2 regions of the Gordonia malaquae genome follow, and region 1 is predicted to be linked to the other one. Evidence: riboswitches for the same ligand, from Rfam matches in the RefSeq annotation. Region 1 holds a riboswitch; the other holds the start of a gene.
The links. A riboswitch is a leader RNA that binds a small molecule or an ion and turns the genes downstream of it on or off. The one in region 1 is predicted to bind cyclic di-AMP.

Region 1 (15,880 bases):
AGACGTCCGGGACGGTTGTCCGGGTCGAGCAGCTTCACGTAGTCGGCGGCCTGCTCGGGCGTCGTCGTCGGCCCGATCTTCATGCCGATCGGGTTGCTGATCAGCTTGGCGAGCGCGACGTGGGCACCGTCGATCTGGCGGGTCCGCTCGCCGATCCACAGGAAGTGCGCCGACAGGTCGTAGAGGACCTGCTCATCGCCACCGTGCGGGTCGTCGGCCAAGCGCAGCATGCCGCGCTCATAGTCGAGGACGAGAGCCTCATGGGAAGCGAAGATCGAGGCCGACTCCAGGCTCGAGTCGGTCACCCCGCAGGCGTCCATGAACTTGAGGCCGCGGTCGATCTCGGCGGCCAGCGCCTCGTAGCGAGCGCCGGCGGGCGAGGTGCGGACGAACTCGCGGTTCCAGTCGTGGACCCGAGCCAGACGTGCTTCGGCACCGGTCAACGCCCGGACCAGGTTCATCGCGGCCGACGCGTTCGCGTAGGCGCGGACCAACCGGGACGGATCGTGGGCACGTGCCGCCTCGTCTGCGGCGAGCGAGTTGACCATGTCACCGCGGTACGACAGGAGACCGAGCGAATCGGTGTCCAACGACCGGGGCTTCGCGTACTGACCCGCGATGCGGGCGACCTTGACCACCGGAAGGCTGGCACCGTAGGTCAGCACGACAGCCATCTGCAGCAGAGTGCGGATGTTGCCCTTGATGTGCGGTTCGGTGTTGGCGGCGAACGTCTCAGCGCAGTCACCGCCCTGCAGCAGGAACGCCCGACCGTGAGCCACCTCGGCGAGTTGGTCGGCGAGGTTCTCCACTTCGGTCGGCATGCAGATCGGCGGCACACTCTCGAGCACGGTGCGCATCTTGCGCGCCTCGTCGGCGGGCCAGCTCGGCTGCTGAAGCGCGGGGCGCGCCAGCACGTCCTCGAGTTTCGCAGCGAGGGAACCCGGCAGCGGAGGCAGTTCGGGAAGCTCGTCGAGGGGCACGTCTACGGTCCAGTTCACCACGTCGTTCAGCCTATCCTGCGGGTGCGGACGCGTCTCGCGCCGCCTCGATCGAGCGCCACTTGTTCAAGTTGTGGCGAGCGTCGGCGAGCGCGTCGTGCGCGTCCTTCGGCGCGGGAGGCAACGTCGGCGAACCGGCGGCCTCCCAATGCTGGCGGAGTTCCCGGGTGAAACGCGGCAGGTCGCGGGGAAGCTCGGTCATCGGACCCCACAACTGACAGAGCACCACATGGTCGTAGGCGGCCACCCACGCCCACAGCTCGACGCGGCCGTCCCCGGCGACGAGGAAGTCGTAGAGGTCGTCGCGGATGGCGCGCCGGGACTTCCACGCCTTGTCGGCAGGCGACGGCAGCTTGTCGAGCACGTTCGCACGCACCCAACTGCCGGCCCGGCCTGGGTCGAACTCGGTGGAGACGGCGTAGAACTCGCGACCGTCCTCGGCGACCACGCCGATCGACACGAGTTCGATCGTGGTTCCGTCTTCGATGAACTCGGTGTCGTAGAAGTAGCGCACGAGTTGAAGGTTATCCCGTCGCAGCAGCCATAATCTCCCTATGTCCTCCTCGATCCGCGCCGCCGAGTCCACGCTGCGCCGTTGGCGACCGGGCCCGGGGGTGTCGACGCTGACCGCGCTCGTGTTCATCGTGTCGTCTACGTTGCAGATCGCCGGCGTCCCGTTCACCTCGAGTTTCGGCACGCGGACCCGCTTCGACATGGACGTCTACCGTCTCGGCGGGCAACTGTGGCATCAGGGTTTCAGCCTGTACGCCGACGGTTCGTTGCCGTTCACCGAGGACGGGATCTGGCTTCCGTTCACGTACCCGCCGTTCGCGGCCCTGCTTTTCACTCCGCTCGGCGCGATGTCGCTGGCGGTGACGAGCATCGGCGTCTCCGTGGTGACCGTGCTCCTGCTCGTGTATGTGACCAAGGTGACGTTCGACGTCCTCGGGGTGGGCGATCGTGCCAACCGGTGGCAGACCGCGTTGCTGCTGTCGGCGGCGACCGTGTGGTTCAACCCGTTCGGCATGACCCTGGGATTCGGGCAGATCAACCTGGTCCTGATGGCGGTGATCGTGGTCGACGTCTTCGTCATGGGCCGCAGACCCGGCCCGTCGACGGCGCTGCAGGGTGTCCTGACAGGTCTGGCCGCCGCAGTGAAGTTGACGCCGCTCGTGTTCCTCGGCGTGTTCTTGATGGCCGGGCGGATCCGGGCGGTCGTGGCCGGTGTCGTGGCGTTCGTCGGTGCCGCTCTCATCGCGTGGGTGTGGATTCCCGACGACTCGAAGACCTACTGGACCGACACGGTGTTCCACACGGGGCGCATCGGTGAACCCGAAGGCCGCATCAATCAAAACCTGAATGCGCTGTGGTTGCGCCTATTCGACGATGGAGGGTCGACGGCGTCGGTGCTCTGGGTGCTCTCCAGCCTGTTGGTGACGGTGCCTGCGGTCTTCGCTGTGCTCGCGGCACGTCCGCGGGAGGCTTTCGCCCCGGGCCCGACCGGCGGCCGGGTGAACGCGATGGTCGTCACGTGTGCGATCGCGGTGTGGGGACTGCTCGTCTCCCCGACCACCTGGGCCCATCACTGGGTCTGGTGTGTGCCGGCGATCGTGACTGCTCTGGTCTTCGTGTCCCGCGCCGACTCACCGCGTGTACGTGCGGTGTACGGCTCGTTGGCCGCAGTGGGAACGGTGATCTTCGCGATGGGACCGTTCCAACTGCTGCCGCCGATCCAGGACGGTTGGTCCTGGTGGCAGCACATCGTCGGAAACGCGTACCCTCTCTGGGGCATCGCGCTGCTCGTCGCCTTCTGGCGCCTTCCGTACCGACCGACGCGCTGATCTGAAGGCCGACGGCCCAGGGCGATCAGGCGGCGGGTTCGCCGCCGTCCATCAGCTCTTCGGCCTTCTTGTACGTGCCGTCGGAGTTCTTGAGCTTCTGGGCGTACACGTCGACGTACTGCTGACCGGTCAGACGCATGAGCGCGTACATGATCTCGTCGGTCACGGCACGCTCGATGAAGCGATTGCCGGCCATGCCCTCGTAGCGTGAGAAGTCGAGGGGTTCGCCGACTCGAACAGTGATCCGGGTGGGCCGGGGAAGAATCGTCCCGGGCGGATTGATCCGCTCGGTGCCGATCATCGCCACGGGGATGACGGGCTTTCCGGTCTCCAGCGCCATGCGGGCGAGTCCCGTCTTGCCCTTGTAGAGGCGACCGTCGGGTGAGCGTGTCCCCTCCGGGTACAGGCACAGCAGACCGCCTGCGTCGAGCACACGCTTGCCCGCGCTCAGAGCACCTGCCGCCGCACTCGCCCCCGACCGATCGATCGGAATCTGACCGGACGAGCTGAAGAACCACTTCTTGAACTTGCCCTTGAATCCGCCCTCGGTGAAGTACTCCGACTTCGCGAGGAAGAAGATGCGACGACGCACCATCAGCGGAAGGTAGAAGCTGTCGACGACTGCGAGGTGGTTCGACGCGATCAGGGCGGCGCCCGACTTCGGGATGTTGTCATGCCCCTCGATCGTCGGGCGTCCCATGAGCCGCAGTCCGGGGCCCATGAGGATGTACTTGAAGATGAAGTACCACATGCTCGCGTCCAGTCCCTTCTCACGACGGCCGGTCGGCTCGTCGGTGCGTCGCCTTACTCTACTGGCTCGTGCGGAGTCCCTCGCGGGCCACTTGTGCGGCGCCGATCACTCCCGCCGACTCCCCCAGCTGAGTTCCGCGGATCCGGGCGAGCTGACGATGGCCCGCACCCGTCACCGACGCGGTGTACTGCTCGCGTGCGTCGTCGAGGAACAGGCCCGAGGCCGCCCCCACGCCGCCGGCCAGGACGATCAGGTCGGGGTCGAAAACATCGGCGATCATGCCCAGGCCCAGTCCCAGCCATCGTGCGAGGTCGGCGTAGGCGGCGAGGGCGACAGGGTCGCCGTCCGCGGCCGCCGCCGCGACGCGTCGCCCGGTGAGTGAGCCGGGGTCGGCATCCGACTCCGCGGCCAGCACACTTCGCGGGAATCGTTGTGATGCGAGGATCTCGACGGCCGTGTCGACGAGCGCCGTGCCGCTGCAGTAGCGCTCCCAGCAGCCCTTCTTGCCGCATCCGCACGGACGACCGTCGGGGACGACGGTGAGATGTCCGAGCTCCGGGGCCACACCGAAACTTCCCCGGTAGAGCTCTCCGCCGAGAATCAGACCCGCCCCGATCCCGGTGCCGATCGCCAGGACGAGAGTGTTGTGCCCCCGTGCCGCGGCGCCGAAGTGGAGTTCGGCGACGGCGGCCGCGTTGGCGTCGTGCTCGGCGAATACGGGCATGCCGATCCGCTCGGCCATGTCGGCTGCGACGTCCGCCTCGATCCACGGCAGGTGAGGAGCGAATCGGACGGTCTTGCGGTCCGGGGTCAAGAAGCCTGCGATGGCGAGGCCCACGGCCCCGACCGCCCACCGGTCGCGGAGTTCACCGACGAGCCGATCCAAGCAGTGTTCCAACGCGGAGGCTGTCGACGGGGTCGCGGTGCGCAGGGTGTCGAGCATTCGACCTGAGGAGTCGACGACGCAGGCCCGGACGCTGGTACCGCCGATGTCGATTCCGACGGTGAGGTCCGTTCCCGGGTACGGCGTCACGGTTTACGCTCCGGCCGAGATCCGGACCGGGATCGACTCGAAGCCGCTGCTCGGCGCCGATTGTCCGGCGGGTGCCGAGCGGAGCGTTTCGGCGATTGCTTCGAGGATCGCGATGAACGCGGAGAGGATTCGGGCGAGCAGGTCGCCGAGTTCGGTGAGCAACGTCCCCAATTCGGCGGCGAGTTCGGGAATGGGTCCCGGAACGACGCCGACTGCCGCGGCTGCCGCCGAATGTCCCCCGCCGATGATGGCTGCCAACTGATCGATGTTCGAGACCAGCCCGAGCAGCATGTCCTGCACCGGGTCGCCGCTCGCGGCGGTGCCGGCGCGGGTGTCGCGCTCGTCTGCAGGCATTGCTCGTGCACTCCTTCGGAGGTGTCGGACGCCTGGTTGCTCGGCGTAGGGCGTGTGTGCGGATTCTACCGGGCCAGGCGGGCGACCAGCGTGTCCGGTTACCTAGCGGGCCCGGATCCGCCGTCCCGCGCGGGCCACACCGCCGGGTCGGGCGAAAAGGTCACGGTGAGCAGTCCGGCATCCCAGCCGGCCCCGATGACTCGGCATCGTCGCAGGACAGAGGGCAGTCGGACGGGATGTCGGAAGCCGTCGATGGTGACCAGAAGGTCGTCACCCGATCTGCCGAGCTGCAGTTGGTCCGGCCGCGGCAGACCTTGCCTCCACGTGAGTTCGAACACAGTGTCCACACCCTCGCCGGACGCCTTGGTGACCGTGAGCGCCCCGCTGCCACGGGGTCGTCCGCTCGGCTTCTGCGCGTGCAGCGTGATCTTGCGGATGCGGGAGAGCCGGTCGAGAACTCCACCGGAGTCCACCTCGTGAACTGTCACCGCCCGGTCGCCGTCGACGAGCGAGCGGACATGCTCGGCGACCGACACCGTGGAGACCGCGGCCTCACCTGCGTTGACCAGGACAGATCGCAGTGGGAGTCCCGTCAGATCGGCTATCGCGAGTTGATCGGCAGCGGCGCGGCGTCCACGGTCGCCTGCGTCGAGGACCAGATGCGCCGACACCGAATGCGGATCGACGAGCAGTTCGGCGAGATCCTGGCAGTCACGGTCGATGCCTTCGACCGCGGCCGACAGTTGAGCGAGCGCAGGCTTTTCTGCCGCCTCGGCGAGACGTGCGTGACGCGGCCACAGACGTTCCACGGCCGTCGACAGGATGACGGGTGCACGCAGGAAGGCGTGCGGATCACCGACACCCGACAGGTCGACGACGACCCGACGCCACCGACCGCTGGTCGCAGCGTCCCGGATCTGCCGAAGCAACAGGAACTCCCCGATGCCGGGCAGTGCCACCATCTCGCCCGGAGCGACCGACGACAGCGTCCCGACGATCGGAAGGAACGCCCGGGCGGCGCTGACGGCCGTCAGGGCCGCCGTGAAGTCGGTCCAGGCCTGTTCGACGACGGCCAGCGGATCCAGATGCAGGAGATCGGTGTCGGCGGTGATCGCCACCGGCTCGCCTGGCACGCGGAACACCCCGAGGCGCTCGGGCAGGTACGACTGCCGGTCGACGGTGACCAGGAGGGTGTCGCGTTCGGCTCCGATGGGCAGCACTCCGCGATGCTCGTGCGTCGACGCGTCGACGGTCAGTGCGGCCGCCGCGGCCACCACGGACACGCCTGATCCGCCGGGTCCGAGCACCAGGTGGATGGGCGTCAGATCGATCAGCCTTCGACCCGCTTCTTGAGGTCGCTCAGCGCCGACGTCGTGATCGCCTTCTCCGCGCGTCGCTTGAGTTGACTGATCATCGGGATCTTGAGGTCGACGGTCAGCGTGTACGTGACCTTCGTCGACCCGGCCACCTGCTGCGCGAGCAGGTACTGGCCACGCTGGTCGCGCTGGAGATCACTGGAGACGAGCCGCCACGACACCGACGACCCGTCGTCGGCCCACTCGTAACGGAGTTCGTAAGTGTCGGCGAGGACTCCCGCGTCGAGGACGAAGCGCACGTGCACCCCGCGTCCGGCCGCGTCGCGCTCGAGGACGGTCACCTCGCGCGCGGCCCCGACCCACTCGGGATAGTTCTCGAAGTCGGCGATCACGGCCATCACCGCTGCGACGTCGGCCGCGATGATCGTGGACTGCTCGGTGCTGTCGGTCATGCGACGCTCCCGGCGGTGGCGGGTCCACCGATCTCTCGGCCTGCCTCGAGGAGTTGCTTGACCTCGAAAGCCATCACCTTGCCCGCGACACGTCGCAGACGGTTGAGTTCGGCGACCTCGGCGAGCCAGGCGTCGGGCTCGGTCGGCAGCGGCGCGACGGGTTCGGCATGGAGGTAGTAGTGCAGGACGAAGCCGTCCATGCACTTCTCGTTCCAGATCTCCATGGTCCCGGTCAGCGGGCCGGACACACGCCAGCGGACACCTTCGTCGCCGCGGTCCTCGGCGACCTCCAACGTCAGATCCGGCCACCACCGCCGCCACCTGGCTCGATCGCCGACAACGGCTCCGGCCAGGGACGGGGCGGCAGCGACGAATGCCTCGTCAGCCACCTGAATGCTCGTCACCGAACCAGCATCACATACGCACGTCGCACGACAAAAGCCGCCTGGCACCGCGAGGCCGCGTCAGCGGGGATAGAATTACCGACCAGACCAATGCGTCTTGTCACATAGTCCTGTTCTGAGAAGGTGTTTCTTGATGGCAGAGTGCCGCGTCCCCGCTGAATTCAACACTCCGAAGGAGCGGAACGCGTCCGACGTCCTCTTCGACATCGCAGCGGACACCCCCGCGAAGACCGTGTTCCGCGTCCAGCAGGGCACCGACTGGCTTCCGGTCTCCGCGGCCGACGCGGCCGACCGCGTCCGGTCGCTCGCCAAGGGCTTCATAGCCTCCGGCATCAAGCCGGGCGATCGCGTCGCCCTGCTGTCGTCCACCCGCATCGAGTGGACGCTCATCGACTTCGCGATCTGGTCGGCGGGCGCCGTCCCCGTCCCGATCTACGATTCCTCGTCCGGCCCGCAGATCGACTGGATCATGCGCGACTCGGCTGCCGTCGCGATCATCGCCGAGACACCGTCGCACCGCGCGACCGTCGACGCGGTCGAGTCGATCACCGACGCCGTCGCCGTCTATCAGATCGACGATGAGCCCGGCAAGGGCATCGTGGAACTGTTCGCCGAACTCGGCAAGGACGTGACCGACGCCGAACTCGACGAACGTCGTCGTCACCTCACGGCCGCCGATCCGGCGACGCTGATCTACACCTCCGGTACCACCGGACGCCCCAAGGGATGCATGCTGACGCACGCCAACATGCTCGGCGAGATCGGCGGTGTCCTGGAGACCCCGCTGAACACGCTCCTCGGCGACGGCAAGCGACTCCTCCTGTTCTTGCCGATGGCTCACGTGTTGGCGCGCGCGATCAATCTCGTCGCGATCGAGGCAGGAGTCGAGGTCGGCTACACCAACAACATCAAGGATCTGCTCCCGACGTTCGCCCAGTTCCGCCCGTCCCTGATCTTGTCGGTGCCGCGCGTGTTCGAGAAGGTCTTCAACTCGGCGCGCCAGGGGGCGCACGACGGAGGCAAGGGCAAGATCTTCGATCTCGCCGCCGACACCGCGGTGGAGTACTCGAAGGCGGTGCAGTCGGGCGACAAGCCGGGACTGATCCTGCGTGGCAAGCACGCACTGTTCGACAAACTCGTCTACGCGAAGTTGCGTGCCGCTCTCGGCAGCCAGTGCGAACTCGCGATCTCCGGCGGCGCACCACTCGGCCCCTACCTCGGCCACTTCTTCAGCGGCGTCGGCATCCCCGTGTACGAAGGGTACGGACTCACCGAGACCACCGCCGCCATCTGTGTGAACACCCCCGGTCAGGTCCGGGTCGGCACGGTTGGACGCCCGATCCCCGGCAACAGCGTCCGCATCGCCGAGGACGGCGAGATCCTGCTGTCCGGCGAGGTCGTCTTCGCGGGCTACTGGCAGAACGAGGAGGCCACCGCGAACGCCATCACCGACGGCTGGTTCCACACGGGGGACCTCGGCAGCCTCGACGCGGACGGTTACCTCCGCATCACCGGCCGCAAGAAGGAGATCATCGTGACAGCGGGCGGCAAGAACGTCTCCCCCGCCCCGATGGAAGACATCATGCGCACCCACGCGCTCGTGTCGCAGGCCATGGTCGTCGGCGATCAGCGCCCGTTCGTGTCGACACTGATCACAATCGACCCGGAGGCCTTCGAGGGCTGGAAGGCACGCAACGGCAAGGACGCCGGTGCGACCGTCGCCGACCTCGCCACCGATCCTGCGCTGTGCGCCGAGGTCCAGCAGGCCGTCGACCAGGCGAACGAGACGGTCTCGCACGCCGAGGCGATCAAGAAGTTCCGAATCCTCCCGTCGGACTTCACCGAGGAGACAGGTGAGCTCACCCCGACGCTCAAGGTGAAGCGCAACGTGGTCGCCGAGAAGTTCGCGGCCGACATCGAGGCGCTCTACAAGAAGTAGCTCGACGAATGATGCCCCGCGCACTCACGCAGTGTGCGGGGCATCGTCGTCTTCGTCAGTCTCGTCGAGGAAGCGTCGTTCGCCCGTGTCAGAGAAGACGCATGAGGCGGGCGGCTTGTTGCCGCCACTGCCAGTTGTCGACCGCCCAGGCCCGGCCCGCTCGCCCCATCGACTCTGCGAGCTGGGGGTCGGTCAGGATGTCGGTGATCGCGTCGGCGACACGATGTCGATCGCGACCGTCGACGACGGTCCCCGTCTCTCCTTCGCGAACCGTCTCGGGCGCCCCACCGGAATCGCCGGCGACAACCGGCACGCCGCTGGCCGACGCCTCGAGGAACACGATCCCGAGTCCCTCCACGTCGAGCCCGCGCCCCCTGGTGCGGGTCGGCATAGCGAACACGTCTGCCATCGCGTGATGCTTGGGGAGTTCGGCCGCCGGCACTGAACCGGTGAACATCACCGAATCGGTGACGCCGACCGAGACCGCGAGGTCTCGAAGACGATCGCCGTAGGGGCCGCCGCCGACGATGACGAGTCGAGCGTCGGGCACCGATTCGAGCACTCTCGGCCACGCTTCGATGAGGACGTCCTGCCCTTTCCGCGGGACTAGCCTCGACAGGCACAGGACGACAGGCGCGTCCCCGAGACCGTAGCGTTCCCGCAGTTCACGTCGGGACCCGGCGTCAGGCGCGAAACGGTCGACGTCGACGCCGCATGACACGTATTCGAGTGCGGCATTGCGCCCGAACGCCGAGGCGAATCTGCCTCGCGTGTACCGACTGACGTAAGTGACCACATCGGTGTTGTCGCCGATGTACCGCAGGATCTGCCGGGATCCCGGCAGCATCGACCAGCCCACTTCATGACCGTGTGTGCTCGCGACGACACGCTTGGCGCCTGCGCGGCGCATGTGCGGGCCGAGGACAGCCAACGGTGCGGCGGCGCCGAACCACACCGTGTGCACGTTGTTGTCGCGGACGAGTCGGGCGGCCTTCCGCGCGACGAAGGGCGTCGGGATCATCAGCGTGGTGCGGTGCCGGACGATCCGATACGGGGCGGCGGCGTCGTACGCTTCGCAGCCCTTCCACTTCGGCGCGTAGACGATCACGTCCTCCGGCGGCAAGAACCGCAAGAGGTTCTCCAGATACGACTGGATCCCGCCGGGTCGTGGCGGAAAGTCGTTGGTGACCAGCAGTGTCCGTTCCATCAGCGAACCTGCTCGCGCAGCCAACCTTGCCACTGCTTGACCAGCGCGGCCTTGTCTTTGCCGAGGGCTGAGGTGATCGCAGCGTCCTGGGTCGGCGAATCTCCACCCTTGGCGACACCCGTGTACAGGGCCTTCAGCTTCTCCTCGCCGTACTCGTCGGCGACGAACGCCGCGAACGACCAGGCGCTCTGATAGGCGACACGGGCGGCGTCGGTGTCTACTGCGAATGCGGAGTCGGCGGGCAGAGTCTTCGGGACGTCTCCCCCGGCGACGGCTGCGGCGAGGTCCGGTGCGGCGTCGACGAACTCGCGGTAGGTCCCGCGGCGTCCGACGTACTCCGGGACGCCTTCGGTGAGCCACAGCGGCGCGTTCTCAGCGGTGATCAGGCGCGTTGCGACATGCATCAACTCGTGACGCAACACCACCGTGAGGGCGGGTCCGGTCAGAGACGCGGCGCTGGGTGCGAGGACTATCCGCTGGCCGATCACCTTCTTCTCCGGTTTGTCTATGCGGGAGAACACTGTCGCCGCCGCCGCGGTCTTCGTGTCTGCCGACTCGGTACGGGTGAGGCCCGCGAACTCGGCCGGACTGCCGGTCGCTACGACTGCGGCGCGGCGCGGCCAGTCCTGACCCCAGAACTCGTCGACCGCGGTGACCGCGGCCGGCAGGATCTTGGTGGCCGCGGCGGTGGTCGCCTCTGTTCTCGGATACGACAGGACCGTCGAGGTTCCCCCGGCGGTCTTCACGTCGACGGCCGCCACCCCGCCGAACTCCCACGGACCGACTTCAGCGGGACCCGCCGATTTGATCGTCGTCGGAGTGGGATCGGGCGCGAGGCTGCCGTCTCCGACTACCTTCCAGTCGTCGTCGTAGCGGGCGAACGACATCGTCTCGGTGAGCGTGACGACGGGTTCGTCAAGACCCGGAGTGCGCGCACCGCCAAGGGCGTACGACAGCTCGACCGGGTTCACCCAGGTGTCGGTGCTCCCCTGCTGCTCCAGACGGGACACCCACTGCTCGCCGAGAAGCCGTTCGGCACCGGTGCTCGGGGCGAGCCGATACCCGAACGTCGAAGCGGCGAGGGGGCCTCCGCGCGACCCGCGGTCCTCTTTGGCCGCGAACGATGCAGCGATCGTGCGCATGCGGTCACGGAACGCCGCGGGCGCCGACTTGTCGATGAGGGCGTCGAGCCCGGCGATGTCTCCTGTTCGGAGCACGGACGACAACTGATCGAGCAGCGCCGTCACACCGTCGGACCGTTGCTGTTCAAACGGATTGAGCGGCGTCGTCGACACCGACCCGGACGGCGTCACCGAGTCGTCGGGTCCGTTCGAGCACGCCGTCAGCGCGCCGAAGGAGACGGCCGCGGCCACCAGTGCAGCGAGCGTGGCCCGCCCGCGGTGCGAGCTCACTCAGTACCGTCGCGCAGCGTTGTACGGTCCGGCCTTGTCGATCGGGACGACGGCCACGGGAACTCCGAACGTGGACGCGTGCACGACGAATCCGTCGCCGACGTACATGCCCACGTGAGAGGCACTCGAGTAGTAGATGATCAGGTCGCCGGGCTTGAGGTCCTTGCGCGCGACCGGGGTGCCGCCTGCGAGCTGCGCTTCGCTGGTACGCGGGATCGTCCGCTTAGCCTGCTTGTACGCCCAGAGCATCAGTCCGGAGCAGTCGAACTGGTGCGGGCCCACTGCGCCCCACACGTACGGATCGCCGATCCGGGAGATCGCGGCCTGGACGGCGATGAGTTCGGGGGACGTGCCCTTGGGGACGGCCCGCGCGTCGAATTCGTACCGCGGTCCGCGGAGTGCGGCGAGTTGCTTCCCTGTCAGCGACTTGTAGATCGCGCGGATCTGCACCGCTTCGAGCTGAAGGTCGGCCTGCTTGGCCTGGAGGTCGCCGCGATGACGTTCGGCCTCCGCGACGGCGGCGCGCGCCGTGGCGGCCGCTGCGTCGGCGTCCGACCGCGCCTGACGTGTCCGCTTGGCGACGTCTGTGGCCACGCGGAGATCGGTCGCCGCCTGCCGGGACATGATCTCCAGGCCCGACATGTTGTCGAGGAGGCTCTGCGGCGAATCGCTCACGAGCATGGCGTAGAGCCGATTGACGCGCGCACCGCGGTAGCTCGCGCGCGCGAGCGCGTCGACCTTGACCTGTGCGGCGTCCATCTCCTTCTGCATGGAGTCGAGCTTCTTCGTCGCCGCGGCCGATACGCGGCGTTCTCTGGCGACGGTCTTGCGCTGCTTGTTGTACTCGACCTGGGCCGAGTTCATCGACTCGGCGGTCCGCTCGGCGTCTTTCGACAGTTCGCGGTACCTGGTCAGGATCTGGTCGGCGCTGCGCACGGGATCCGCAATCGCCACCGGCGGTGCGGGCAGCAGAGCGGCGGTGGCGACGACGACACTCCCGAGCACGGCGGCACGTGTCGTCCGACGTCGCCGGTCACGGTTTATCTGATACACCACATGATCCTTCATACCGTTCGAGCGGGCCCGGTGCACACATGTGCACCTGACCCGCTCGGAACTTCAGTTCGTCGGCGTTGTCACGCTCAGTAGCGACGGATCGCTGCGAGGTTCCAGGCCTTGACCTTGGCGCGCTGAACCGGCACGCCTTCGGTGGACGAGTGGATGAAGACGCCGTTGCCCTCGTAGATGCCTGCGTGTCCGCCACCGTTGAAGATGAGGATGTCGCCGGGCTTCGCCTGAGCCAGCGATGCGACGGGGGTGCCGCCGCCCATCTGGCCGTAGCTGTCACGCGGGATGATCTTGCCTGCCTGCTTGAAGGCCCACGAGGTGAGTCCCGAGCAGTCGAAAGCGTTGGGGCCGGCAGCACCGTAGACGTAGGGCGAGCCGATCTTCGACGCAGCAGCCTTGACCGCCTTCTTGGCGCGGACTTCCTGCGGGGTGCCGAAGTTGCCGTCGAGCTTCGGAGCCTTCAGGTTGCCGGGAAGCAGGTTGTCCGGAACGTCGAACGTGCCGACGTTCGGGATCTTGAGCGGTGCGGCATCTGCCGGTGCGGCTGCCAGCGCAAGCGATCCGCCGAGGGCGATCGAGCCTGCGACTACAGCAGTCGTGGCGGCCTTGAAGGCGCCAGTCTGGGGCTTGTCCAAACGGTGTTTAGCCACTGAACTACGTACTCCTTGTTGTTTCTCCCTGACCGCTGACCGGGTTAGCTGTCGGGTTCGGGCCGGAAGAGATGGCCCTACGCGTTCTCGAACCTGGTGGGTTCGGACCGCGATTCACCCCAATTCTCTGCGGTGCGTCTGCACGCACCGCCTAGAAGGAAGTGGTTCCCCGGTTCGCTCCCGGAGGGCGGGAGCGATTAAGCGGTGACTTTCCAGCGGATGTCACTGGTGGGGGATCACCCTGATTGGAAAGTCTCGAAAAGATTACGAAACCCCGACACCGATGTCCACCAGCTCCGGCACAGATCCGACTCGGAGCGTTGTCAGACAGCTCGGAGCCATCCCGAGCCGGGCCCGCCGATCGTGCCCTGACCTGCACGAACATCGTCGAAAGCCGCATGTGCGGTTTGCGTCGAAATCATGTCTGTGGCGACGAACACATCAACCGCAGCAAACATTTCGCCTGACTCCCGATCTGTTACATACCCGCTGGTAACAGGGCTGAACAACACCTGCATCATGCAGTCGTCACACTCTCGGCTACGCGCCGGACATGTGGTGCAGTCGATCAACACTGTGATCCGCCTCTCATTCTGGGACAGGGGCGTGTTCACAGTCGTCGTCGGCGGTGTCCGACGCGACTTCTCTTGCCACGCAACTGTCGATGTGGTGTGGAGACTACGAGCGGCCTACGACAATTCGAGGCTGCGCCGACCACGACCGGGATTGTCGGGGGTGCGACGTAGCGTCCCGCCCATGACCACCGGCCAGCTGTCGTTCGCGGATATCGACCATGACGAGTTCGCCGACCGATCCCTGTTCGACACGACTCTTGTCGTGGTCGACCTCGAGACCACGGGCGGCAGTTCGGACACGGATGCGATCACCGAGATCGGTGCGGTCAAGATCCGGGGCGGAGAGGTGCTCGGCGAGTTCGCGACGCTCGTCGACCCCGGCCGAGAGATCCCGCCGCAGATCGTCGCGCTCACCGGCATCACCACCGCGATGACGTACGACGCTCCACCGATAGAAGAAGTGCTGCCCGCGTTCGCCGAGTTCGCCCGAGGATCGATCCTCGTCGCACACAACGCCCGGTTCGACACCGCGTTCCTGAGGAAGGCTGCCGCACGCATGAACCTGCCGTGGCCCTTCACGACCTCGTTGTGCACCGTCGCGATGGCACGCCGGATCCTCACTCGCGACGAGGCGCCGAGTGTGAAGCTGTCGGCTCTCGCCGACATCTTCAACGTGTCGGTGCGTCCCACCCACCGCGCCCTCGACGATGCCCGCGCCACCGTCGACGTGTTCCACCGGCTCCTCGAGCGAGTCGGCAACCGAGGGGTGCATACGTATCAAGACCTCGTCGACTATCTCCCGAAGGCGACGCCCGCGATGCGCGCCAAGCGGGGGCTCGCCGCGGGGCTTCCCCACGCACCGGGCGTGTACCTCTTCCGCGGCCCCGGCGACGAGGTGCTGTACGTCGGGACCGCCGTCGATCTCCGCCGCCGGGTCGGCCAGTACTTCTCCGGATCGGACTCGCGGGCTCGGATGACGGAGATGGTGGCCCTGGCGACACGCGTCGACCACGTGGTGTGCGCACACGGCCTCGAGGCGGGGGTCCGGGAACTGACGCTGCTCGCGGCGCACAAGCCCGCGTACAACCGCCGATCACGGAACCCGCATCGCGGCTGGTGGATCACGCTCACCAAGGAGCGTTTCCCTCGCCTGACCGTCGGACGGACGCCGTCTGCCGACTCGATCGGACCGATTGCGGGTCGAGCGAGCGCCGCCGACGTCGCCGACGTGATCAGTGCCGCAGCCGGGTTGCGCACGTGCACCCAGAACCTCAAACGCGCAGACCATCACTTCTGCCCCGGCGACGGGCCTGCGGACACGCGACCGGACCCGCTCGTCGCTCATCGACCGGATCTGTGCCATGCCGCGAGTGATCGTCCGCAGACACTCCCGGACTACCTGTGTCGAGCCGAGGCCGCGCGCGCCCTGATGGCGGGCGAGTCGGCCGAGTTGCTCGCCGATCTGCAGCGCAGACTCACGCGACTGTCCGAACTCCGACGATTCGAATCGGCCGCCCGGGCCCGAGACAGACTCGCGGCGACGATCGAAGCGTTGTCTCGCTGCCAACGCCTCGCAGCCGTGGCGGGGATCGCGGAACTGGTCGTCGCCCGACCTGACGACGCAGGAGGGTGGAACTTCAGCGTGATCCGCTACGGCAGGCTCGCCGGCGCCGCGCACGCGGCCCGTGGGGTGTCGCCGATGCCGATCGTCGAGACCATGCGAGCAAGTGCGTCCACCGTGCTCCCGCCGGCGGACGACGGTCCCCTGTCTGGCGCTCCCGCCGAGGAGGTCGCCCTCATCGAACGGTGGATGAACGAGACCGGCACTCGGCTGGTGTCGTCGACCGATCCGTTGTCGTCGCCGATCGGTTCGGCCCAAC
Region 2 (15,880 bases), on a different contig from region 1:
TGGCGATTCACTCCCGGCTCACACGGCGGTGTCACCGAACCGTTGGACGACCTCGCCGTCGAACTCACCGAACCCGAATTGGCCCGTGCAGCACGACGATCTGTGATGGCCGCGGTACCGGCTCCCGCTCCGCGCCCGCAGCGCGAGGTGATGCCCGACGGGCACGAAGAGGTGACCGTCGACGCAGACCGGCTCATCGAACGACAGAGCCGCGCCGATCGCGCCGAGTCGGCCGCACCGCTGGAACTCGAGTTCGACGATTCCGTGCCGCATTCGGTTGCGGGAGAGTCGCTTCCGAAGCACCGCAGCTCCAAGCGCGCGACTCCGACAGTGCCGGCGTGGGAGGATGTCCTCCTCGGCGTCCGCAGTCATCCCGGAGAGTAGAGCAGGTGTTCGTTCACACCACCACCTTGTGGTTGGTCGCATGTCCCGATCCCGCAGAACAGTTGCGGCGCGGCGTTGTCGCCGACCCCGATCGGACCGATGAGTTCATTCGACGCGCATTCGTCGACAGTTCGCCCTCCGCGGTGGCGTTGACGGACCTGTCCGCGTTGGCGACCGCAGGCGACGACGAGGTGTTCGCCGGCCACTTCGGTGACCTGGCCGTGTTGGCCGGACGATCGCTGTCGACGACGTCGCCGGCTGAACTGACCGAGTTCGTCGCCGGACTCGCCCCGAACCGCACCGTCCTGCTTCTGTCGCTCAACCCGGAGACGTCCTCCGGGACGTTCGCCCGGTGGGAGAACGGTCGCCTGGTCCGCTCGTTCGCGGCGTCCCCGGCGACCATCCACGACGATCAGGGCCTGCCCTACCCGTTCGAGAGCGAGTTCTGGGCGGGTGATCGACCCCTCCAGTACCTCCCCGACGCCGAACCCGACCCGCTGGATCTGCCGTTCCATCCCGCAGAGCTCGCCGAGGAGGCGAACCGGCGGTGGCTCGGATTCCGGTTCACACCGCCGTCCGGTGTCGACGACACCGCGCTCGATCGGATCTCGGTCTACGCGTACACCATCCGGCCGTCCGGGGCCGACTGGTCGCCTGCCTCGCAAACCCCCGCGCGTGAGCCCGCCGTCGTCGAGAGTCCGGCTGACGTGGAGGTGACGATGCCGATCAAGCGAGTGGACGACACCGCGCCGGCCTCACCCACACCCGGTCCGATCTCCCGGTACTTCGGCTTCCGCGGTCGGCTGTGAGCTACTGGCTGAGAGCCTCGTAGAAGGCGACTGCGGCCGCCGTCGCGACGTTCAGCGAATCGGTTCCCCGACTCATCGGGATATGGGCTCGCACATCGCACGAACGCATCGTGTGCTCCTTCAGACCTGGACCCTCTGCGCCCACGAGGAAGGCGAGTTTCCTCTCGACGTCGCTCGAGGAGCAGGAGGAGTCGCTCGAGACGCTCGAGGGATCGCTCGGGCCGGTCACGGCGTCACGAAGCGGCACGCTCCCCTCCCCCGGCGTCAGCGCGATGGTGCGGAAGCCGTTCTCGCGCAGGAGTTCCAGGTCGCCCGGCCAGTTGTCCGACTTCGCGAACGGCACCAGCAGCGCGTGACCCATCGAGACACGCACGCAGCGTCGGTACAGCGGATCCGCGCATCCCGCACCGAAGATCACGGCGTCCACCTCCAGTCCCGCGGCGTTCCGGAAGATGCTGCCGATGTTCTCGTGATCGTTGACGCCTTCGAGGACGGCTATCGTGCGCGCCGATTCGATCACCTCGGACACCGAGAGCGCCTCCGGCCTGCGTGCCGCCGCGAGCACACCCCGATTGAGGTGGAAACCGATCACCTCGGCCATCACCTCGGCGCTCGCACGGTAGAACGGAACTCCGCCCGGCTGCTCGACGACGTCGTCGGAGAGTTCCGCCAGGCGTCGATCCACGCCGAAGAAGGCGTGCGGTGCGAACCGCGACGCGATCATCCGCTGCGCCACCAGCACGCCCTCGGCGATGACCAGAGCCTTTCCGACCCGTCCTCCAGGCAAGGCCGGGAGGTCGGGACGGCGGTCGACTGAGTTCAGGTCGCGGAAGTCGTCGACTCGCGCGTCGAGCGGGTCGGTGATGTCGATGACCTCGATGGCTGCACGGGTGCTCACGTCTATACGGTGGCACATGCGGACGCCTGCAGAGAAAATGACAGAGTAGTGATGTGACTTCGCTGACGATGTCCCCCGCGACCGAAGCCGACTGGCCCGAGATCATCGGAGCGGACGCCAGAGCTTTTGTGCTTCCCGCTCCGCTTCCGACCGACGAGATCGCCGAGTTCCGCGCCAAGTTCCCTGACGACGCGACATTCGTCGTCCGGGACGACGGCCGGATCGTCGGGTTCTCCATGTACTTCGTCCTGCCGATGACGCTTCCGGGCGGTGAGGTCGTCCCGACCGCGGGCCTCTCCTGGGTCGCCGTCGCAGCCACGCACCGCAGGCGAGGCCTGCTTCGCAGGATGATCGACGCGCAGTTCGCCACATGGCGCGCAGCCGATCTGAGCGTCGCGATTCTCACCGCCTCCGAGGGCACCATCTACGAGCGCTTCGGCTTCGGTCCAGCCGTCTTCGCGCACCAGGCACGCATCGATCCGTCCGCAGTCGTGTTCCGCCGCCAGGCCCCTGAGGACTCGCGAGTCCGCTACGGGACGCCCGACGAGATCGCCACGCGCGCTCCCGAGATCCACGCCCGATGGGCCGCACAGCATCCCGGGGCCATCGGACGCCCGGACACCTGGTGGCCGTCGATCTTCGCCGATCGCACGTTCCGCCGGAACTCCCAGACCTCTGGGCTGCACTATCTTCTGCACGCCGACGGTTACGCCTCCTACCGCACCGATGCTCGCAACCATTCGGCCACTGTCGAGGACTTCGTCGCGGTCACCACTCAGGCGCATGACGATCTCTGGCGAGTCCTGACCGGACTCGACCTGATCACCTCGATCGACGCCGCGATCCCGGTGGACGACACCCTCGGGCACCTCCTGACGGATTCACGTGCCGTCTCGGTGACGGGCCGCCCCGACACTCTCTGGGTGTCGATCCTCGACGTCGTCGACGCGTTGAGTCGTCGCTCGTACGGCGTCGACGGCTCGATCGTCCTCGACGTCGCCGACACCTACTCCGATCGTGCCGGCCGCTATGCGGTCGTCGTGGTCGGCGGTCGCGCGACGGTCTCGCGCACTGATCAGGCCGCCGATGCCGTACTCGACATCGCGACGTTGTCGAGCATCTACCTCGGCGGAATCTCGGCCCGGGAGCTCGCCCTGGCAGGGCGAATCGACACGACCGAAGAGCACCTCGACGTCCTGGCGCGCATGTTCGACGTACCGCGAGCTCCCTTCGCGGGCACCTTCTTCTGAACCCGCGTTCGCCCGTTACGGCTCAGCGGGGGCAGACCCATTGAAGGTCTACCCCCGCTGAGCGGTAACGGTTGAACGACGCTGCGTCAGTTGATCAAATTCTCGATCGGTCCGCGGGCGAAGTACACGAGGAACAGGATCGCGACAGCCCACAGGAGCGGATGCACCTGGCGAATCTTGCCGCGGGCCGACTGCATGACGACCCACGCGATGAAGCCGACTCCGAGACCGTTCGCGATCGAGTACGTGAACGGCATGACGACGATCGTCAGGAACGCGGGAAGCGCGTAGTCGAATCGACTGAAGTCGATCTCCTTGATCTGCGCCATCATCAGCGCGCCGACCACGATCAGGGCCGGCGCGACCGCCTCCATCGGGACGATCTTGTACAGCGGTGTGAAGAACATCGCGGCCAGGAACAGCACGCCGGTCACGACGTTCGCCAGACCTGTGCGCGCGCCTTCGGCGATACCCGACGACGACTCGACGAACACCGTGTTCGACGACGACGATGCGACGCCGCCGGCGACGGCGCCGACACCTTCGACCGCCAGCGCCTTGCCGATGCCCGGCAGGTTTCCGTCTTTGTCGGTGAGGCCGGCTTCCTTGCCGAGGCCGGTCATGGTGCCCATTGCGTCGAAGAAGTTCGACAGCACGAGGCTGAACACGAAGACGCAGGCGATCAGAATGCTGACGTGCTCGAACGCACCGGTGAAGGCGCCGAACAGATCGACGTCACCGACGAGCGACAGGTCGGGGACCCCACCGACCCCGTCGGGAAGCTTCGGAACGTTCATCGACCATCCGCCCTGTTCACCCGACTTCAGGTCCAGGACGGCTTCGACGATGATCGACACGATGGTCATCACGATGATGCCCAGCAGCAGACCGCCCGGAACCTTGCGGACGACAAGGACACCCATCAGCAGCACACCGATGCAGAACAGCAGAGTCGGGACAGTGGCGATCGAGCCGTCCACGCCGAGGCTGACCGGCGGTCCGTGCTCGGGGCCGTGAGTGACGAAGCCCGCGTTGGCGAGGCCGACGAGCGCGATGAACGCGCCGATGCCCGCCGCGATCGCAGCCTTCAGTTCGTTGGGGACCGCGTTGAACACCGCGGTCCGGACTCCGGTGAAACCGAGGATCACGATGATGATGCCGTCGATCACCACCAGACCCATCGCCGCAGGCCAGCTCATCTGCGGGGCGATCGTCACGGCCAGGAGGCTGTTGATGCCCAGACCGGCGGCGAAGGCGAACGGGAAGTTCGCGATCAACCCGAAGAGCAGCGACATGACACCCGCTACGAGCGCCGTCACTGCGGTCACCTGGGTGGGGTCGAGGAAGTTTCCGGCAGCGTCGGTGTTGTGCTCACCACCGATGATGATCGGGTTCAGGACGACGATGTACGCCATCGCGAAGAACGTGACGAGACCGCCGCGCACCTCCCTGGCGATCGTGGACCCTCGTTCGGAGATCTTGAAATAGCGGTCCAGCACACCACCGGCAGGCTTTCCAGCGGCATCGGTCATCAGTTCACCCTTCACGTAACGGATGCAGGAACGTCGGTGCGCCAACTGCGCACCACTGGTGAAAAGCTACCCTGTGAGCATGGCCGATGAGACACCGATCCCCGAGCTTCCCGCGCGACTCCGCGCACCAGAGCCGGTGATCGTCGTCGGCATGGTGGTGTGGCTCGTCGCCACAGTCGTGGTCTGGCTGACGGATCTGGGCGGTGACCGCGCGCTCACCGTGTGTCTGGTCGGCTTGGTCGTCGGCGTCGCGGGCACGCTACTGGTCTTCGCGCAGAAGGCCGCGGTACGTCGCGGTTCGACGAGCGCTCAGGAAGGTCTCGACTAGGGCGTGTCTCCGAATTTGCTTCGCTCGGGATCGGCGAATTAGGAGACACGCCCTAACTCGAGAGGCTCGCCATGCGTGCGGCCCGCTCGGTCGCGGCCGCACGGGCCGCTGCTCGTGCCGCTTGTCTCCGCTTGGAGCCCTGGACGTGCACGGCGACCCACACCGTGACCCAGATCAGGCCGAACAGCCAGCCGAACATGATGTCGCTGAACCAGTGGACGCCGAGGTAGACGCGACTGAACCCGACGCCGACAACAAGCAGTGGCGCGGCCAGCAGCCACCACGCATGACGTCGCACGCGCGGGTACACGCGATGCAGGATGACGGCCCCGAGACCGTAGACGATCATCGACATCATGGCGTGCCCGGACGGGAACGATGCGCCCCCGATGTCGATGAGCCGGTCTGCGACCGGCGGTCGATCACGCGAGAAGATCAGTTTGAGCAGCACCATCAGCCCGTAGCCGGTCAGTGATGCGACAACGATGAGCACGGCGAAATCGATCCGTCCGGCGAGCCACGACAGCACCACGACACCGATGACGACCAGCGACAGCGTCAGTGTGTCACCCCACACGGTGATGAACTGCATGAGCGACGTCCAGGGTTCGTGACGGCCGGACACCACCGCGTCTGTCACGCGGTGGTCAACGCTGAACGGAGCCATCACGCGTCCAACCTACCGAGTGTGTGGTTCCGGCGTCGTCCACCCACTGCTCGACGGCGACATGGCGCTCCTCACCGTCGAGGTCGACGGCGACGATCAGCCGGTCGTGGACGACGATCGGTCCTCGCGACTCTCGGCCGCCGACAGCGGTGATCCAGACGGCCTCGGCGGAGTCGGCGTCCACGATCCGCCCCTGCCCGACCGGGACAGCGCGACACAGGCTGCTCGCGAGATCGGCGTCGAGGAGGTCACCGAGGATCTGCGCATCGGACTCGGACACCAACGGTCCCGGGAGCACGGACCGGTCCGCGGGAACCACCGCGGTCCACCACGGTTGATCGATCACCACGGGCCGATCGGTGACCGATCCGTCGAGGGTTCGAACTCCGTCAGGCGGCTCGAGACGACGAGGCTCCACGCGGCCGTCACGAACGGCGGCGACCAGTGCCGCGTGCGCCCGCGCGGCGACCCCCGCGCTGATCTGACGCTCAGGGTCCGCGAGGGCGTCGATCCAGTCCTGTGCGTCGTCGGAATCGTCAGGGCCGTCGCCCACCAGCAGCGACGGGTACCTGTCCGAGTCCGGAGCCACATCGAAGACGCCGGCGAAGCGCAGGTCGTCGACGCTCCGGAGCCTGCGAAGCGGAACGCCGTCGATCTCGGCGTATCGCCGAAGCCACCACCGGGTGTAGCCGCTGTGCACCAGCTGAGACGTGGACGGGTCGTCCGCGAGGAGCGCCAGCGCGTCGGTCCATCGCCCGGGATCGACGAGGTCGAGGTCGCGGACCGCGTCGAGACGTTCCGGGGGAACCTCGAACTCGTCCCACCACTGCTCTTCGTCGGGCAGATCGTGGTCCGGGCCGGTCGGCAGGTCGTCGTGGACGGTCCCGAAACCCCACCCCACTCCGAGCGCGCGCAGCGGGGCCCGTCCATATCGTTCGACGACGTCGGCGGCGACCACCCCGAAGGGTGAGTCGTCACCGAGCAGGTCTGCGATCGGGGCGTCGGGCAGCAGCAGTTCGTCTGCCGGCCAGTCGTCCCCGTCGACTGCCTTGATCTCGATCCGCCCCAGACCGGGCTGCTGCTCCGCTATTCCTCCGGCGCTCAGCAGACGCAGAACAGAGTCGGCGAGCTCGGCGTGGTCGTCGGCGGAATCGATCGCGGCCGCAAGGGCTGGATCGGCGAGAACGTCGGCGATCGAGCAGTGCTCGAGCCCGAGCCGATCGAGAAGCGGGTCGTACGCGTCCGGATGGACTATCGCCATCCAGTCGGGGGCGGCGTCGTCGGATCCGAGGCCGTCGACCACCACCAGGCCACGCGCCCCGATGTGAGTGCGCCCGTCGATGCGCGGGACGGGCAGCGCGCCGAGTTCTTCCCGCTCGTCACCGGTGTGGACGCGGTCTGCGAGTGCGGCGTACAGAGTCGCCCACCAGGCGGGTTCGCGCACCGTGGAGCCGAGCAGGTCGGCGATGTCCGCGAGTCCTAGTTCACGAGCGCCGAGCCGAACGAGCGCCACCGCGCTGACCCGGTCGGACACGTCGGGATGCGCCAGCGGCGCCATCACTTCGCCGAGCACCTCGGCCAACCTGTCCGACAATCCGGTGAGCACCCACGTGCGTTCGGGTGCCAACGCGTCACCGCCGATGGCGGGGACCCATCGGGCGTCGGCGAGGTCGGACAGGATCGCCGAGCGCAACTCGGCGTCGACCCGCCCGGAGCCCACCGTCGGGCGCGGCACCAGAAGGTGTTTGTCGCGATCCGGCGCGAGCGCGACGAGGTCTGCGTACCCGCGTGCCGCGGCCGCCACGTCGGCGTCCGGGTGTACGTCCCGCCGATCCGGAGTCAACGGAAGATCTGTGATGACACGCGCAGGCAGGGCCAGTTCGACGGCGGTGGGTGTCGGACTGCGGAGTACCTCGTCACGGCACGGCACCACGGCCCCGTCCACGATGCGCACCATCCACGACGTCCCGTCGACCCGTGCGGTGAGCCAACGCTGCAACTCGGCGCCGTCGCGGGCGATGACGACGTGGTCGCCCTCGACGGTGCGGGTGAAGACCGTGTCGTCGAACTCGATGCGCGACAGCGCCTGGAGTTCGAGCAGCAGGTCGGGCACGTGCGCGGCGAAACCCTCGAACAGTGCCGTTGCGTCGTCTCCGACGTCGATCGACACCTCGGTGCTGAATCCGGGAGGAGGTTCGGCGGCGGACGGCCACGCGAGACGTTGCGACGGAGCATCCTGTGATCCGGTCGCGGAGACGGTCCGCGCCCGACTGAACTCGATCGACCCGGTGGTGGACGCGACAGTCACCGAGGCGGCGAATGCCGTCGCCCGGAACCCGACGCCGAACCGTCCGACGGTGGTCACAGTCGCCGCGTGCGATTTGGGTGACACGCGCAGTGCCGTCAACGACTCGACACCGTCACGCGTCAACGGAGTACCGGTGTTCGCGAATCGCAGCACGTCGCCGTCACGGCGGATCCACAACACGCCGTCGTCCCCTGCGGCGTCGGCGGCATTCGCGGCGAGCTCGGTCAGGAGTCGGCCGCGATACCCGATGTCGGCGAGTTCCGTCTCAGCTGCCGCGTCCTCTGCCATGCGAGTCGGTGACGACCGCCATGCGCGCAGCGTGGCGTCACGCAGTGCTGCCGTCCCGAACGGATCGGCAGTGGATCGATCAGGCGTCGGCGGCACCGGATACGGCCTGCGCGACGATCTCGATCGCGCCGTCGTCGAACGCGTCGTAGGCCGGGCTGCCCGCGCCGGACGGTTCAGTCACGTCCGAGTGCGCGCCGCATCCATACTCGACGGACACCGCTCGTCCGTCCGCGGCGAACTCGTTGGCGCAGACACCGAACCCGGAGTGCAGCGCGCCTGCGATCGGCAAGTAGAAGCCGCAGGTGCCGCACGAGTGGCGTGCGTTTCGGGCCATCGCGGACGCCGGGCCGTACTCGCCGTCGAACCAGCGCTGCGCGGCGTCGGTACGTCCCTCGAACGACAGCAGTCGTCTGCGGCCGAGGCCGATCTCTGCGTCGACCTGGCCGATCTCGTCGGCGTCGATGAGGCTGACGTCCTCGGTGTCGATCTGGCCGGGCACCAGCCGTGGATCGTCGGCGGGCGCGGCGAGTTGATCGCCTGGTCCGAGGTCCCCTGGCGCGATGCGCTCCACCCACGGCACCCAGTCAGGGGCCAGGAGCGCTCCCCCGCCGGGAAGCAGTGCGACTTCGCTGACTGTGACCTCGGACGAGTCGGGTGCACCCGCCACGACCACGCACCACTGCCACCCGCGGTAACCGGGCAGTTCGGCGTCGAAGTAGTGCGTCGCGGCGTAATCGCCCTCGGCTCGGGCGCCTGTGTGTGCGCCCGGCTGCTCACCTTCGGCGACGAGCGCGGCACGCGCGACGTCGACCGCATCGACGAGTCGAGGAGCTTCGAATGCAACAGTCACCCGTCCAGTGTGCAATAGTCGGGCCCGCCGACGCACGTCAGGGGAATGGGTTCCCACCGTTGTCGGGCCGATGAGGAACAATCAATGGTGTGAACACCCGTGGATCTCGTGACGACCGTGGGGCGGCCGGTCGCCAGAATCCCCCGCCCGGCGGTCCCCAGCCCGGCGGCGCCCGCCGGGGGAACCCGATGCCGCAGGACCCGCAGGCTCGGCGTCCTCGCCGCCCCGCGCCGCACCCCGGTCAGGCCAACTACCCGGCCGACGCACCGCGGCGGTCTCCTCGCGTCCCCACTCAGCGGTTCGATGCGCCGGAATCCCATCACGGGCGTCCCGCGAGCAATGGATATCTGCCGCCGCGCACCCACAATCCGCACCTTCCGCCGCTCCCGCCGCAGTCGGATCCGCTCGACGAGCAGACCGCGGCGTTCGATCGAGACGGGGCGAGCCGACGCAAGGACGCCGAGTACGTTCCGCCGCAGAAGGTCACCGTCGTCCGTGTGATGGCTCGTCGGTCGAAGTACTTCACCGAGCGCGGCGCACAGATGGTGCATCGTGCGGCGACCGCCGACGGCGCCGACCGATCCGGCCTCACCGCGCTCACCCTGCCGGTGATCGCGAACACCGCTGTCGACGCGGCGATGGCGATCGCATTGGCGAACACCCTGTTCTTCGCTGCGGCGACCGGTGAGTCGAAGGTGAGCGTCGGACTGTATCTGGCGATCACGATCGCACCGTTCGCGCTGATCGCGCCCCTCATCGGGCCTGTCTTGGACAGGCTTCAGCATGGTCGACGCATTGCCATGGCGACGACGTTCGGACTGCGCGTGGTCCTCGGCCTGCTGATCATCGTGAACTCGTCGTGGGATTCGGACAAGATGCAGCTCGAGTACAAGCCGTGGGTCTTGTACCCGGCGGCGCTCGGCCTCATGGTGCTGTCGAAATCGTTCGGCGTCCTCAAATCCGCCGTTGCGCCCCGCGTGCTTCCGCCGAGCATCGACCTGGTGCGCGTCAACTCGCGACTCACCACGTTCGGCCTGGTCGCGGGAACGATGGTCGGCGGCGCGATCGCCGGAATCCTCGAGCTCCTGCTGGCCAAGGCGTTGCCGTTCCATGTTCCCGGCGCCATGGTCTGGCTGTGTCTGGTCGCCGCCGCGGGCGCGTACTTCTGCATGAAGATCCCGGCATGGGTGGAGTCGACGGAGGGCGAGGTCCCGACAACGATCACCTACCGCGGCAATCCGAATGCCGAGGACACCGCGCCCCAGCCCAAGGGCGGCAGCTTCTCCCGCGAACTGGCCGCCAAGATGCGCCAACCGCTGGGTCGGACCGTGGTCACCGGACTCTGGGGCAACGGCACCATCCGCATTCTGACCGGGTTCTTGACGCTGTACATCGCTTTCTACGCAAAGGCCCAGCCCACCACGTCGGGTTGGCAGCAGATGCTGATGCTCGGCGCCGTCGGCGCGGCAGCGGGTGTCGGCAACTTCCTCGGCAACGGCCTCGGCACGCGCCTCGAACTGAAGCATCCGACGAAGATCGTGCTGCTCGCCACCGGAGCGACCTTCGTCGCGTGTGTTCTCGCTGCGATCTTCGGCTCGCTCGTGTTCGTGGTGGTGGCCGGTTTCATCGGTTCCGCGACCAGTGCGATCGCGAAGGTCTGCATGGACTCGGCGATCCAGGACGATCTCCCCGAAGAGTCTCGCGCATCGGCGTTCGGCCGCTCTGAGACCGTCCTGCAGCTGTGCTGGGTGATCGGCGCGAGCCTCGGCGTGGTCTTGCCGACGACTCTCTCGATCGGTTTCACAGTCGTCGCGGTTCTCGTCGGAATCGGCTTCGTGCAAACGGTGCTGACCAGTCGAGGTGCGACGATGGTTCCCGGTTTCGGCGGCCGCAGGCCCGATCACGCCGCCCCCACGGTTCCGTTCCAGGCGCAGCCGCCGACCGGACCGAGCGGCGCACCGACACGCCGAACCGCCCGCTGACTTTCGATTCCACCGAACGACCGACAGGATTTCTCGTGCAGCACCCCGGAGACAAGAAGGCATTGACGATCCTCGCCGCTGCCGCGGCGGCTGTGGTCGTCCTCATCGCGGGGCTCACCGCGGTCCTCGTCGTCACGTCCGACGACGATCACGTGCCGACCGTCTCAGTCCAGGCAGGCGACACTTTTGTCCAGGTGCAGCCCGCGTATTGGTGCGAGCGAGACATGACCGACTGCACGCCCGCAGACCCGCGGACCGCGCAGCAGGTCCCGACCCAAGTGGCGCGTGCGGCCACGCCGGTCGGCTCCACGATGCTGCTGACGGTCCCCGAAGAGATCGCGTCCGGGCCGTGGTTCGCGTTTGCGCAGTACGCCACGCCGAAAGGCCTGCAGCGAGTCGTCACGTTGAACCGCTCCGACTCGAAGTACACGATGGAACTCACAAGCACCCCCGATCGGGTCCTGCTCGGTGTCGACATTCAGTCGGTGGCCACCGTCCTCGACAACTCTCCCAACGGCCTGAACTCCCCCGACGGATCGATTCTCATGCGGGGTGTCTTCTCAGTCGACGCCCGCCCCGACGGCTACACGGTCACGAACGTCACCGAGTTGCCCGACACCCGCGCCTGAGCGGAAGCCAATTCCCGTCAACGACGAACGCGGCCTTCGTGAAGGCCGCGTTCGTCGGTTGAATCGTCGATCTAGCGGTCGAGCTCGCGCGTGACGCCTCGGACCACCTCGGAGATGCGCTGGGACGTCTTGCGGTCCGGGTAGCGGCCGTTGCGCAGACTGGGCTGCACGGCGCCTTCGAGGAGCGTGATGAGGTCGGCGATCATGCCGTGGAGCTCGTCGGGGCTCTTGCGCTCGACGTCCGGGCGCTTGTGCTCCCGACGCGACGCCTCCCTGTTGTTCTTGACCACGCTGGGCGCGGGTTCGAGCACCGACACCCGCAGTGCCTGCGGCCCGCGGCGGCCCGCGGCCATGTCGAACTCCACTCGCTGACCGGCCTTCAGGTCGGCGACGTCGGACGGCAACGCGTCCGCGCGGACGTACACGTCGTCGCCGTCGTCCTGCGACAGGAACCCGAAGCCCTTGTCGGCGTCGTACCACTTCACTCGGCCGGTTGGCACAGCACTCACCCTCAATGATCTCTACTGCCAGCTATGGAAAAGGCGCCCCTTGCTCGCTGACAGGAGAGCGGAGACGCACTGGAACCGATTCTACTCTGCTGGTTTACCGTGGAAGTCATGGAGACCCAGAAGCCGTCGCGCCTGTTGCCCACTGCGGTGATCCTGTTCGCAATCGGCATGGTCGCGTCGTTGGCGCTCCTGCTGCCGCCGGTACGCGACAGTTCGACCGCTCTCGTGACGACCCTGTACGTCGTGGCGTTGGGTGCTCCTGCCGGTTTCCTGCTCGGGCTCGTCTTCGCGTTGCGCTCCGGTCGGCGCAGTCGATGACCGATCTTCTGCCCGCATCAGACGAAGCCGCGCTGAAGCGGGCGTTCAGTTGCTTCCCGACCGGCGTCGTCGCGGTCTGTCGCCGGACGTCCGACGGCGAGGACGTCGGGATGTCGGCGAGTTCTTTCGCCACCGTGTCGCTCGATCCGCCGCTGGTGTCGGTGTGCGTTCGCGACGGATCGACCACGTGGCCTCGACTGACGACCGCCGAACGTCTCGGGGTCAGCGTGTTCGCCGGACACCAGGGTGAGATCTGCCGCCGCCTGGCGGGTCCGCCGGAGCAGCGATTCGATTCGGTGAAGCGATTCGTCACCGAATCGGGAGCCCTGATGATCTCCGGGGCCGCGGCTCACCTCGACTGCTCGGTGCTACAGGAGATCCCCGCAGGCGACCACCACGTGGTCCTCCTGCAGATTCATGCTCTGCGCAGCGATCCGAGCGTCGAACCACTCGTATTTCACGCGTCGACTTTCCGCGCCCTCGAAGCCCGCCGAACACAATCCTGAGCCAACGACGTGGCGCGAGTCTCAATCTGAATGTGATCCTTGTCACATAACGGGACGATAACGAACCGGATACAGACCGGGTGTCAGCTGCGTGAACTGCAACGACGCCGACAGGTGTCCGAAACGCGTTACTCGCCGGTAGAAATGCGCCTCGAAACAACAGATGAACTGGCGAGTACCAACCCGTAGTGTTCAGGTCGGTCGTCATCGAAGGTGATGTCCATCCAACCGAATAGCCCTGTCCGACCGCGCCAAGCCTCGCTCCGCCGGACAGGGAAACGAACACAGCAATTCAGGAGCGAGGACGGGGGACCCACCATCTCCCCGTGAGACCCGGCGGACGAGCAATCGACCGCCTTGGGGTTAAGTCCGCGGCTAGGCCACACGCCGAACCCGCCGGCCGGGCACCTCTCGCCCGAACCCGACAGCTCACCTCGTAGGCGCGTGGAGAGAGGAAAACACACTATGACCGGACGTCACTCGAAGCAGACGACCAGCAACACCAAGACTTTCGCCAAGATCGCCGTCACTTCGGCAGTCATCGGCGGCATCGGCGGCGGTGCAGCCCTCCTCAGCGGAGCAGGCCACGCCTCGGCTGCCACCGACGCCGAGTGGAACCAGGTCGCACAGTGCGAGTCGGGCGGCAACTGGGCCATCAACACCGGAAACGGCTACCACGGCGGCCTGCAGTTCAGCCCGAGCACCTGGACCGCCAACGGTGGCGGCCAGTACGCCCCCACCGCTGACCAGGCGACCCGCGAGCAGCAGATCGCCATCGGCGAGCGCGTTCTCGCCACCCAGGGCAAGGGCGCATGGCCCACCTGCGGCACCGTCCTCTCGGGCCCGAGCGCGCGCACCGCTCCTGCGACCCCGAAGGCTGCCCCCAAGACGGCCCCCAAGGCTGAGGACAAGAGCTTCGACCTGTCGAAGGCCGGCGACGCCAAGACCAGCGACGACGCCAAGAAGCAGGTCGACGAGGCGCTCGACGACTCGAACGTCAGCCCCGAGGTCCGCAACGCATGGAAGGCCGCGAAGGACTCCGGCTACGACCTCACCAAGGACCAGGTCAAGCTGTTCAACCAGAACAAGGGCCTCCTGAAGTTCTGATCTTCACCCCAAGCATCACCCGAAGACCCCCGCTCCGATCTCCGGAGTGGGGGTCTTCGCCTTTCGCCTCGCTGCTGGGCACGGCCTTACGCCGCGCTTCGCTCGCTCACGGTGCTGTTTGGCGCCCCCCCCTGCTCCTTGAGCGAGCGAAGCGAGTCGAAAGGTCGTAACAGTCGACGGTCGTCGACCCACAGAACAACAACGGCCCCGCTCAGTGAGCGGGGCCGTTGGAGTGTCTGCGAGTGGCGTCAGCGATTGACGACGGTCTTCGCGTGAATGTAGGGGAGGTCGTCGACAGGCAGCGGGAACTGCGTGTCGCCGAACGGGGACAGTGCACCCGAGAGGTGCGCGAGGAGTTCGGTCACAGCGTGGTCGTCTCCGGCCTCTTCGGGCCAACCCGCGTCCACGTATCCATTCTTCTTAGCCACGTGGATCATTCTGCCATGCGACGGTCCGGCGGGACTACACACCCGGGTACATCTGTCCCGATCGGTAACATGGACCGAATGAGTCCGGACCCGTCGTTGCGCACGTCATCCGACGAGTTGGCGTCGCGGTCGGACGACCAGCTCGTCGAACTGCTGGTCCGACGCCCCGACCTCGCGTCGCCGCCGCCGCGCGGCACAGGCGTGCTGGCGCAACGCGCGATGTCGGCGGCGTCGATCGCGCTCGCGGGTGAAGGGCTCGATCTTCTCAGCGTGGCGGTCGTCGAGGCGTTCCTCGACTGCGCTCGGCTGGCAGAGAGGGAGCGGCCCGGGGACAGCCATCACGATCTACTCGGACCGGTGAGTCGAGACGACATCGTCTCCCGACTCGGTCGGCGTGCACTGCGCGCCGATGTGGACGCGCGGCTGACGTATCTGTCGGAGCGGGCCCTGATCTGGCCGTCCGGGCTGTCGTCCGGTCGTAAGGCGACGAGTTGGGTGGCGGCGAGCCACCTCCCGTCCGCACTCCCCTGGCGTGCTCCTCATCTCCTCGGGCCGATGGCCTCGGTCGACTCATCCGACATCGCCGACCGAGTGGCCGCACTCGACGAACGTCCACGCGAACTGCTGACCACGCTGGCTCAGGGACCGGCCCTCGGACGGTCGCGGGACGCCGCGCCCGACGCTGACCCCTCTGCGCCGGTCCCCCGGCTCCTCGCCGCCGATCTGTTGGCTCGAGTCGACGAGCAGACGGTCGAGCTTCCTCCCCAGGTCGGGCAGGTGCTGCGCGGCGAACCGCCGCTGATCACGGCGACGCTCCGTGAACCGGTGCTCGCCGGGGATCCGTCCCGATTCGACGTCGACGCCGCCGGTGCCGGAGAAGCTCTGGAGTTGCTCCGACACACCGCGGACCTGATCGGAGCGCTCGGCGACGCCCCGGCCGCGGTCCTGCGGTCGGGCGGCATGGGAGTGCGCGAGCTCCGCCGTCTCGCCAAGTCCCTCGGAGTCAGCGTCACCCGAATCGGCCTGCTGGTCGAGGTCCTCGCCGCCGCCCGCCTGATCGGCGCCGGTGTGCCCGAGACGATGGACG

Region 2: another riboswitch for cyclic di-AMP. It lies ahead of WFK36_RS18025 (transglycosylase family protein); the one in region 1 lies ahead of WFK36_RS06185 (NlpC/P60 family protein).

The regions. Positions count from the first base shown of each region.
Region 1 is NZ_JBBCUB010000001.1:1,222,313-1,238,192, reverse strand. It holds gene WFK36_RS06250 (class II 3-deoxy-7-phosphoheptulonate synthase) at 1-1,001, opposite strand, end outside; gene WFK36_RS06245 (polyadenylate-specific 3'-exoribonuclease AS) at 1,012-1,512, opposite strand; gene WFK36_RS06240 (glycosyltransferase 87 family protein) at 1,553-2,839, shown strand; gene WFK36_RS06235 (lysophospholipid acyltransferase family protein) at 2,865-3,590, opposite strand; gene WFK36_RS06230 (ROK family protein) at 3,649-4,623, opposite strand; gene WFK36_RS06225 (hypothetical protein) at 4,627-4,977, opposite strand; gene WFK36_RS06220 (ArsA family ATPase) at 5,076-6,287, opposite strand; gene WFK36_RS06215 (SRPBCC family protein) at 6,308-6,745, opposite strand; gene WFK36_RS06210 (hypothetical protein) at 6,742-7,149, opposite strand; gene WFK36_RS06205 (AMP-dependent synthetase/ligase) at 7,283-9,088, shown strand; gene WFK36_RS06200 (glycosyltransferase family 4 protein) at 9,177-10,295, opposite strand; gene WFK36_RS06195 (peptidase MA family metallohydrolase) at 10,295-11,707, opposite strand; gene WFK36_RS06190 (C40 family peptidase) at 11,708-12,775, opposite strand; gene WFK36_RS06185 (NlpC/P60 family protein) at 12,850-13,425, opposite strand; cyclic di-AMP (ydaO/yuaA leader) riboswitch at 13,445-13,639, opposite strand; gene WFK36_RS06180 (DEDD exonuclease domain-containing protein) at 14,182-15,880, shown strand, end outside.
Region 2 is NZ_JBBCUB010000005.1:226,350-242,229, forward strand. It holds gene sepH (septation protein SepH) at 1-384, shown strand, start outside; gene WFK36_RS17960 (DUF6928 family protein) at 390-1,193, shown strand; gene WFK36_RS17965 (TrmH family RNA methyltransferase) at 1,195-2,109, opposite strand; gene WFK36_RS17970 (GNAT family N-acetyltransferase) at 2,145-3,341, shown strand; gene WFK36_RS17975 (NCS2 family permease) at 3,428-4,873, opposite strand; gene WFK36_RS17980 (DUF2530 domain-containing protein) at 4,953-5,201, shown strand; gene WFK36_RS17985 (phosphatase PAP2 family protein) at 5,254-5,868, opposite strand; gene WFK36_RS17990 (sacsin N-terminal ATP-binding-like domain-containing protein) at 5,849-8,560, opposite strand; gene WFK36_RS17995 (DUF3027 domain-containing protein) at 8,544-9,314, opposite strand; gene WFK36_RS18000 (MFS transporter) at 9,503-11,296, shown strand; gene WFK36_RS18005 (DUF2771 family protein) at 11,332-11,925, shown strand; gene WFK36_RS18010 (cold-shock protein) at 11,997-12,425, opposite strand; gene WFK36_RS18015 (hypothetical protein) at 12,543-12,752, shown strand; gene WFK36_RS18020 (flavin reductase family protein) at 12,749-13,258, shown strand; cyclic di-AMP (ydaO/yuaA leader) riboswitch at 13,535-13,717, shown strand; gene WFK36_RS18025 (transglycosylase family protein) at 13,724-14,365, shown strand; gene WFK36_RS18030 (hypothetical protein) at 14,614-14,793, opposite strand; gene WFK36_RS18035 (helicase-associated domain-containing protein) at 14,872-15,880, shown strand, end outside.